DNA from 2 places in the Pseudomonas sp. P4_C3 genome. Region 1 is predicted to be linked to the other one. Evidence: predicted binding sites of a transcription regulator. Region 1 holds the regulator's gene; the other holds the start of a gene.
What was found. Region 1 encodes FliA, which starts transcription of late flagellar genes. Its sites were predicted from a motif close to CTAAAGTTTNNNNNNNNNNNGCCGNTAA; they were not measured.

Region 1 (4,146 bases):
AAGTTAAGCGTTTTTTCGCCGCCGATATGCGTCAGGCCATGAAGCTGGTTCGCGATGAGCTGGGCGCTGATGCCGCCATCATTGGCAACCGCCGGATCGCCGGGGGTGTCGAGCTGACGGCAGCGCTGGATTACAAGTTGTCGGCGCTGGCGCCGCGGGTTCCGAACATGGAACTCGAAGACGAGCTGCGCAAGACTCAGTCGCGGATCGTCACTGCCCAGGCCGAACTGAGCCTGCGTGGCGTCGGCGAGAGCGATAATGCGACCAATCGCCAGTTGTTCGCCGGCTTGCCGCTCACCGCAGCCGAGCCGTTGATCGAGCCGACCTACGCCGAACCCCGTCGCCCCGCACCGGCCGCTGCACCAGCCTCCACTGGCGTGGACCCGCGGGCGTTCGACTCGATGCGATTCGAGCTCAACAGCTTGCGCGAGCTCATGGAAGTCCAGCTGGGCTCCCTGGCCTGGAATCAGCTGCAAGGCAGCCGTCCGGACCAGGCCAACCTCTGGCGTCGCCTGCAACGCATTGGCCTGTCAGGCCCGTTGTCGCGCGACCTGCTGGCGCTGATCAGCGAAATCGAAGAACCTCGTCAGGCCTGGCGCATGTTGCTGGCGCACCTGGCGCGCATGATCGTTACCCCCGAAGTCGAGCCGCTGGAGGAGGGCGGTGTGATCGCCATGGTCGGCCCAGCCGGCATGGGCAAGACCACCACCCTGGCCAAGCTGGCGGCCCGTTACGTGCTCAAGTACGGCGCGCAGAACATTGCACTGGTGAGCATGGACAGCTTCCGCATCGGTGCCCAGGAGCAGCTCAAGACCCTGGGGCGCATTCTCAATGTGTCGGTGACCCACGTCGATCCGGGCCAGTCCCTGGTGCAGGCGCTGGAACCCTTGCTGCGCAAGCGCGTGGTGCTGATCGATACCGCCGGCCTGCAGGCCAGCGATCCGGCCCTGCGCATGCAACTCGAAAGCCTGGCCGGTCGAGGCATCCGCTCGAAAAATTATCTGGTCCTGGCAACCACCAGCCAGAAACAGGTTCTAACCGCCGCCTATCATAGTTACAAGCGTTGCGGGCTCGCGGGCTGCATCCTGACTAAACTGGATGAAACGGCTAGTCTGGGCGAGGTGTTGAGCCTGGCCATCAGTCATGAGCTGCCGGTGGCCTACCTGACCGATGGCCCGCGGATTCCGGATGATCTCCATCTGCCGCGCCGTCATCAGTTGGTCAGTCGCGCCGTCAGCGTGCAAATGCAGGAAGAACCCAGCGAAGAAGCCATGGCTGACATGTTCGCTGATATTTACCACAGCCAAACCAAGCAGGTTGGCTAAGGTAGTAATGAACAGTTTTTGTACCTACATCGATGGTCTGCCATGCATTGTTCCGATTGTGAACGCGCAGCCAGTAATGTGGCCTCCGTCTATGCAAGACAAGGTAAAGAAATAACATGGGCAGCATGCATCCCGTACAGGTGATCGCGGTGACCGGCGGCAAAGGTGGCGTCGGGAAAACTAATGTGTCAGTGAACTTGTCCCTGGCTCTGGCTGAGCTTGGCCGGCGCGTCATGCTGTTGGACGCCGACCTGGGGCTGGCGAACGTCGACGTTCTGCTGGGCCTGACACCCAAACGTACCCTGGCCGACGTGATCGAGGGCCGCTGCGAACTGCGCGATGTACTGCTGCAGGGACCCGGCGGCATCCGTATCGTTCCGGCCGCATCCGGCACTCAGAGCATGGTGCATCTGAGCCCCGCGCAACACGCCGGCCTGATCCAGGCCTTCAGCGATATCGGCGACAACCTCGACGTATTGGTGATCGATACCGCGGCGGGCATTGGTGACTCGGTAGTCAGTTTCGTTCGCGCAGCCCAGGAAGTGCTGCTGGTGGTGTGCGACGAGCCGACCTCGATCACTGACGCCTACGCCTTGATCAAATTGCTTAACCGTGACTACGGCATGAACCGCTTCCGCGTCCTGGCCAACATGGCCCAGAGCCCGCAGGAAGGGCGCAACCTGTTCGCCAAGTTGACCAAGGTCACGGATCGCTTCCTCGACGTCGCCCTGCAATACGTCGGCGCGGTGCCCTACGACGAAAGCGTGCGCAAGGCCGTGCAGAAGCAGCGCGCCGTCTACGAGGCCTTCCCGCGTTCCAAGTGCTCGCTGGCATTCAAGGCCATCGCACAGAAGGTCGATACCTGGCCGCTGCCTGCCAACCCGCGCGGGCACCTGGAGTTTTTCGTCGAGCGCCTCGTGCAGCAGACAGCAGGACCGGTTCTATGACAGCAAGCGGTTACAACCTCTACAAAAAATCGGCGCGTGATGCGCAGTACGAGCTGATCGAGCGTTACGCGCCGCTGGTTAAACGCATTGCCTACCACTTGTTGGCGCGCCTGCCGGCCAGCGTCCAGGTCGAAGACCTGATCCAGGCCGGGATGATCGGCCTGCTTGAGGTGTCGACCAAATATGACGCCAGCAAAGGCGCCAGTTTCGAGACGTACGCGGGCATTCGAATCCGCGGCGCCATGCTCGATGAGGTGCGCAAGGGGGACTGGGCGCCACGTTCGGTTCACCGCAATACGCGCATGGTCAGCGACGCCATTCGCTCGATTGAAGCGAAAACCGGCCGTGACGCTAAAGATCACGAAGTTGCGGCCGAACTCCAATTGAGTCTCGACGATTACTACGGGATTTTGAACGACACCCTGGGCAGCCGGCTCTTCAGTTTCGACGACCTGTTGCAGGACGGCGAACACGAAGGGCTGCACGAGGATGGCGCGAGTGCTCATATCGAGCCGTCACGCGATCTGGAAGATGAACGCTTCCAGGCTGCGCTGGCGGAGGCGATTGCCAATTTGCCGGAGCGTGAGCGACTGGTGTTGGCGCTGTACTACGACGAAGAGTTGAACCTCAAGGAAATCGGTGAGGTCCTGGGGGTCAGCGAATCTCGGGTCAGCCAGTTACACAGCCAGTGCGCGGCCCGTTTGCGGGGGCGTTTGGGGGAGTGGCGAGCGCGCTGAAGGCAGTGTGGGGGACACTGCGAACGAGGCCGGTGTGGTGTTGAACTGCGCCGGTCGCGATCTGTTGTGCTCCAGACAGTCATCGAGTGCTTTGCCGGATTGATTGAAATGGCGCGTCCAGGTGCTGGGCGCGTTTAAGACTGCTTGGAGGTCGAATTGGACAAGAACATGAAAATCCTCATCGTTGATGACTTCTCAACGATGCGGCGGATCATCAAGAACCTGCTGCGTGACCTTGGGTTCACCAACACCGTCGAGGCCGACGATGGCACTACCGCCATTCCGGTGCTCAACAGCGGAAGCATCGACTTTCTGGTAACGGACTGGAACATGCCTGGCATGACCGGTATCGATCTGCTGCGCCACGTGCGTGCCGATGAAAAGCTCAAGCACCTGCCGGTGCTGATGGTGACCGCTGAAGCCAAGCGCGAGCAGATCATCGAAGCGGCCCAGGCCGGCGTTAACGGCTATGTGGTCAAACCCTTCACGGCCCAGGCGTTGAAAGAAAAAATCGAGAAGATTTTCGAACGCATCGGTTGATGAGTGCGCCACGGGGGAGCTATGGGCAATAACGAAACTTCATTGGGCGACTTTGAGTCGACCCTGAAAAAACACGCCGTCGAATTGGTCGAGAGCCTTGAAAAAGGCAAGTTCGGCGACGCGGTGCAATTGATCCATGAGCTCAACCAGACCCGTGACCGCGGCCTGTATCAGGAAGTGGGCAAGCTCACTCGCGAACTGCATAGCGCGATCGTCAATTTCCAGATTGACCCGCACATGCCGCAAGCCGAAGAAGTGTCCCAGATCACCGACGCCACCGAGCGTCTGGGCTATGTGGTCAAGCTGACCGAGGCTGCGGCCAACCGCACCATGGATCTGGTGGAAAGTGCCACGCCGCTGGTCAATGGCCTGGCGGATGAAGCCCAGGCCTTGAGCACGGACTGGGGACGCTTCATGCGTCGCGAAGTCGGCGCCGAAGAGTTTCGTGAACTGGCCCGCCGGGTCGACGGGTTCCTGACGCGCAGCGGCACGGACAATCGCGCAGTGTCGGGCAACCTCAACGACATCCTGCTCGCCCAGGATTACCAGGACCTCACAGGCCAGGTGATCAAGCGTGTGACCCAGTTGGTCACCGAA
Region 2 (3,483 bases), on a different contig from region 1:
CGTCGCCCTTCAGGGCCGTCGTGCGGATGCCCAGCTGTGCGCAAATCGCATCCTTGGTGTGAATTTCGTCGCGATCCGCCTGACGGGAACGCTGGATCAATTCCGATAACTCCCGGTCGACCAGTTTGCCACCGACAATCAGCTCTGGCCCTGTTTCCCAGGACTCTGGCGGGCACTCCTTGGCGGTGGGGTTCAGGGGAATGTGCGGATTGATTTCCATCGGATAGATGCGACACACCAACGGCCGGCGTTCGTAGATGCGGCAGCGGTTGTCTTCGTCAAGATTCCGGCAGGGGCCGACATTGTAGGCGGCGAAGGTGATGGCCACGTACGCGTCGGATTCGCCGCTGCGCACCGCCGCCGAACGGCGTACGGTGTGCTCCCGTTGTTGCACTGGCAGGCCCAGGCCGTTGTCCAGAAACGCTTCCACCAGCACGATCACCTGAGCACCGTCGGCTGCCCACATCCGGGCTTCGCTCAGGGTCAGGGGCACATGGTGGCCGTTGCAGCATTTGCCGCAGCCTACGCAGGAAAACCTTGTATTCATTGAGTGTTCATTCGCATTACAGGGCATGAAACGGCGACAGAATGCCGCCACAAAAGCCGCTATCGAAGCAAATTATGCGCCACTCAGTTGGCCTCGCCGGCCGGAGCAAGCCCGCTCCTACAGGAATCGCGCCCTACACATGTTTTGTGATCGGCTCGGTCACTGTAGGAGCTGGCTTGCCAGCGAAGGCGGCATGTCAGAGAGGAACCGGCTCCCTGCGGACTGCGCGCATCCCGACGCTTTCATACAAGCGCCGCGCCCGAAGGTTGTCTTCCAGAACCTTCAGGTCCACGAAGCCTTCACGCCGCTGCTGGAATACCTTGAACGCTTGCAACAGCAAGGCACGCCCCAATCCACGGCCCTGAAACCGCGGATGCACCACCAGGTTCTTGATGTAGGCACTGGTCCAGCACTGACACACACCCACCACACCTTCGGCATCCTGGGCAATGAAGCACAGGGCCGGGTCATATTCCGGATCGGTTTCGAACTGCCGTTGCCACATGTCCAGCGCGGCTACACGCCCAGCGCCGTCGAGATAACCGAGCTCCATCAGCCGATGCACGGCGGCGCCCAGTTCGGGGCGGTATTCGCCCAGTTGCAGGCCGGCTGGCCAATCGGGGGGCGGCACGACGACAGAGAGGTCGCGTCGCATCAGCCAGCAGTAATCTTCGGTCAACACTCAATAACCCTGTTCGGCGACAGCCTTGGCCGCGGTGATCAGGCACTGGGTCAATTCCGGTGAAGAGAATTTGGTCAGTACCGCGTTCGCCCCCGCCAGTCGTGCTTTCTCGGCGTTCATCGCACTGTCCAGCGAGGTGTGCAGCAGTACATAAAGATGCGCGAAATCCGGAGTTTCCCGCAGGGTACGGGTGAAGGCGTAGCCGTCCATCTCCGACATTTCGATGTCCGAGACGATCAGGTTGATCTGTTGTGCGGTGCCTTGCAGGTCCAGCAGGCAATCGATGGCTTCCTTGGCGCTGCGGGCCGTACGGCATTGCAGGCCGAGGTTGCGCAGGGTGTGCACCGATTGCTGCAAGGCCACCTGGCTGTCATCGACCACCAGGATGCGCGCGTTGCCGAGCAGTTCGGCGTCTTCCATGCTCAGCTCGGTCGGCGCCATTTCGATTTGTGCCGGGGCGATGCCGTGGATGACTTTTTCGATGTCCAGCACTTGCACCAGGGTGCCATCGACCGACGTCACGCCGGTGATGTAGGCGCGCGAACCACCGGAGCCGAAGGGCGGCGGGCGGATGTCGGTGGTCAGGCAATGGACGATCTTGCTCACGGCCTGCACGTGCAGGCCCTGCTTGGAGCGGCTGACGTCGGTGACGATCAGGCAGCCGCCGTTCGGGTCTTCCAGCGGACGTTCGCCAATGGCACGGCTGAGGTCGATCACCGACAGCGAGGCACCGCGCAGGCTGGCGATGCCTTTGACGTGGGGGTGCGACTCCGGCAGTTTGGTCAGCGGCGGGCAGGGAATGATTTCACTGACCTTGAGCAGGTTGATCGCCATCAGCTTGCCGCTGCGCAAGGTAAACAGCAGAAGCGAAAGTGAGTCTGCGCGGGCTTTGGTGGAGGACATAGGAACCTTCTCTGGAAAAAGGTGACGGGCAATCCCGGGATCGCCAATGACTTCGATGCCGGGTTATCGACTTGTTTGGGGCAGGCTTTAACAATTGCGGTGAACAGTAGGACGCCATCGCGAGCAAGCTCGCTCCCACATTAGATCGTCGTCGTTCACACATCCTGTGGGAGCGAGCTTGCTCCGGGCGGCGTTCCGACGATGGGGCCATCACTTCATCCCCAACCTTTTAGCCATCCGCCCCAGGTTCGCCCGATCCAGGCCTAACTCACGGGCCGCGCTTGCCCAGTTGTTGTTATGCCGCTCCAGGCAGGCACCGATCAATTGACGCTGATAATGCTCGGTGGCCTCGCGCAAGTCGCCGGTGACCGCTTGCGTGATGGCGGCGACGGGTTGCTCGGCAGCGGTTTCAACGCTGGCATTGGGCAAGTCCAGGTCGGCTGCGCTCAAGCTGAGAATCTTCGGCCGTTCCTTGCAGTTGCCCAAGGCTTTCAAGGCGCTGCGGCCGATCAAGTGTTCAAGCTCGCGCACGTTGCCGGGCCAGTCGTAGGCCAATAGCGCGGCCTGGGCGTCGCTGTTCAGGCGCAGACTGTTGAGGCCCATGCGCGAGCGGTTCTGCTCCAGGAAGTAACCGCTGAGCAGCAGCACATCGCGTCCGCGATCGCGCAGGGCCGGCACCAGCAGCGGATAAACGCTGAGGCGATGGTAGAAGTCGGCGCGGTAACGGCCGCTGCGCACTTCTTCGGCGAGGTCGCGGTTGGTCGCCGCGATCAGGCGCACGTCGACCTGATGCTCCTTGTCCGAGCCCAGTCGCTGCAGTTGACCGCTCTGCAACACGCGCAGCAACTTGGCCTGCACGGTCAGCGACAACTCACCGACTTCATCGAGAAACAGCGTGCCGCCGTTGGCCAGTTCGAACTTGCCACGGCGGTCGTTCAGCGCACCGGTAAAAGCACCGCGGACATGGCCGAACAATTCGCTTTCCACCAGTGTGTCGGGCAACGCGGCGCAGTTGAGGCTGATGATCGGTTTGTCGGAGCGGGGCGAGGCGGCATGGATGGCCTGGGCCACCAACTCCTTGCCGACCCCGGTTTCGCCGGTGATCAACACGGTCAGGTCGCTGCCGCCCACCAGACTGATTTCTTCGGCCAGACGCTTGTGGGCCTTGCTTTGGCCGATCATCTCGCGAGTCTGCTGGCCGCTGGCCTGGCGGTAGACCTCGGCGCGCTGATGCTCGTCTTCGACCCGGTTGTTCAAGCGCTCGATGCGCTCGGCGGCGTTGACTGTGGCGGCCGCGAGGCTGGCGAAGGCTTGCAGGGCATCCAGCTCGATCGGTTCGAAGCGCTCCGGA

Region 2: the regulator FliA is predicted to act here: its motif matches at 2,196-2,223, upstream of AC1DVH_RS05380 (chemotaxis protein CheW).

What each region holds. Positions count from the first base shown of each region.
Region 1 is NZ_JBFUIC010000004.1:71,411-75,556, forward strand. It holds gene flhF (flagellar biosynthesis protein FlhF) at 1-1,325, shown strand, start outside; gene fleN (flagellar synthesis regulator FleN) at 1,442-2,272, shown strand; gene fliA (RNA polymerase sigma factor FliA) at 2,269-3,009, shown strand; gene AC1DVH_RS02030 (chemotaxis response regulator CheY) at 3,178-3,549, shown strand; gene AC1DVH_RS02035 (protein phosphatase CheZ) at 3,571-4,146, shown strand, end outside.
Region 2 is NZ_JBFUIC010000016.1:1,529-5,011, reverse strand. It holds gene AC1DVH_RS05390 (YkgJ family cysteine cluster protein) at 1-547, opposite strand, end outside; gene AC1DVH_RS05385 (GNAT family N-acetyltransferase) at 744-1,202, opposite strand; gene AC1DVH_RS05380 (chemotaxis protein CheW) at 1,230-2,132, opposite strand; gene norR (nitric oxide reductase transcriptional regulator NorR) at 2,343-3,483, opposite strand, start outside.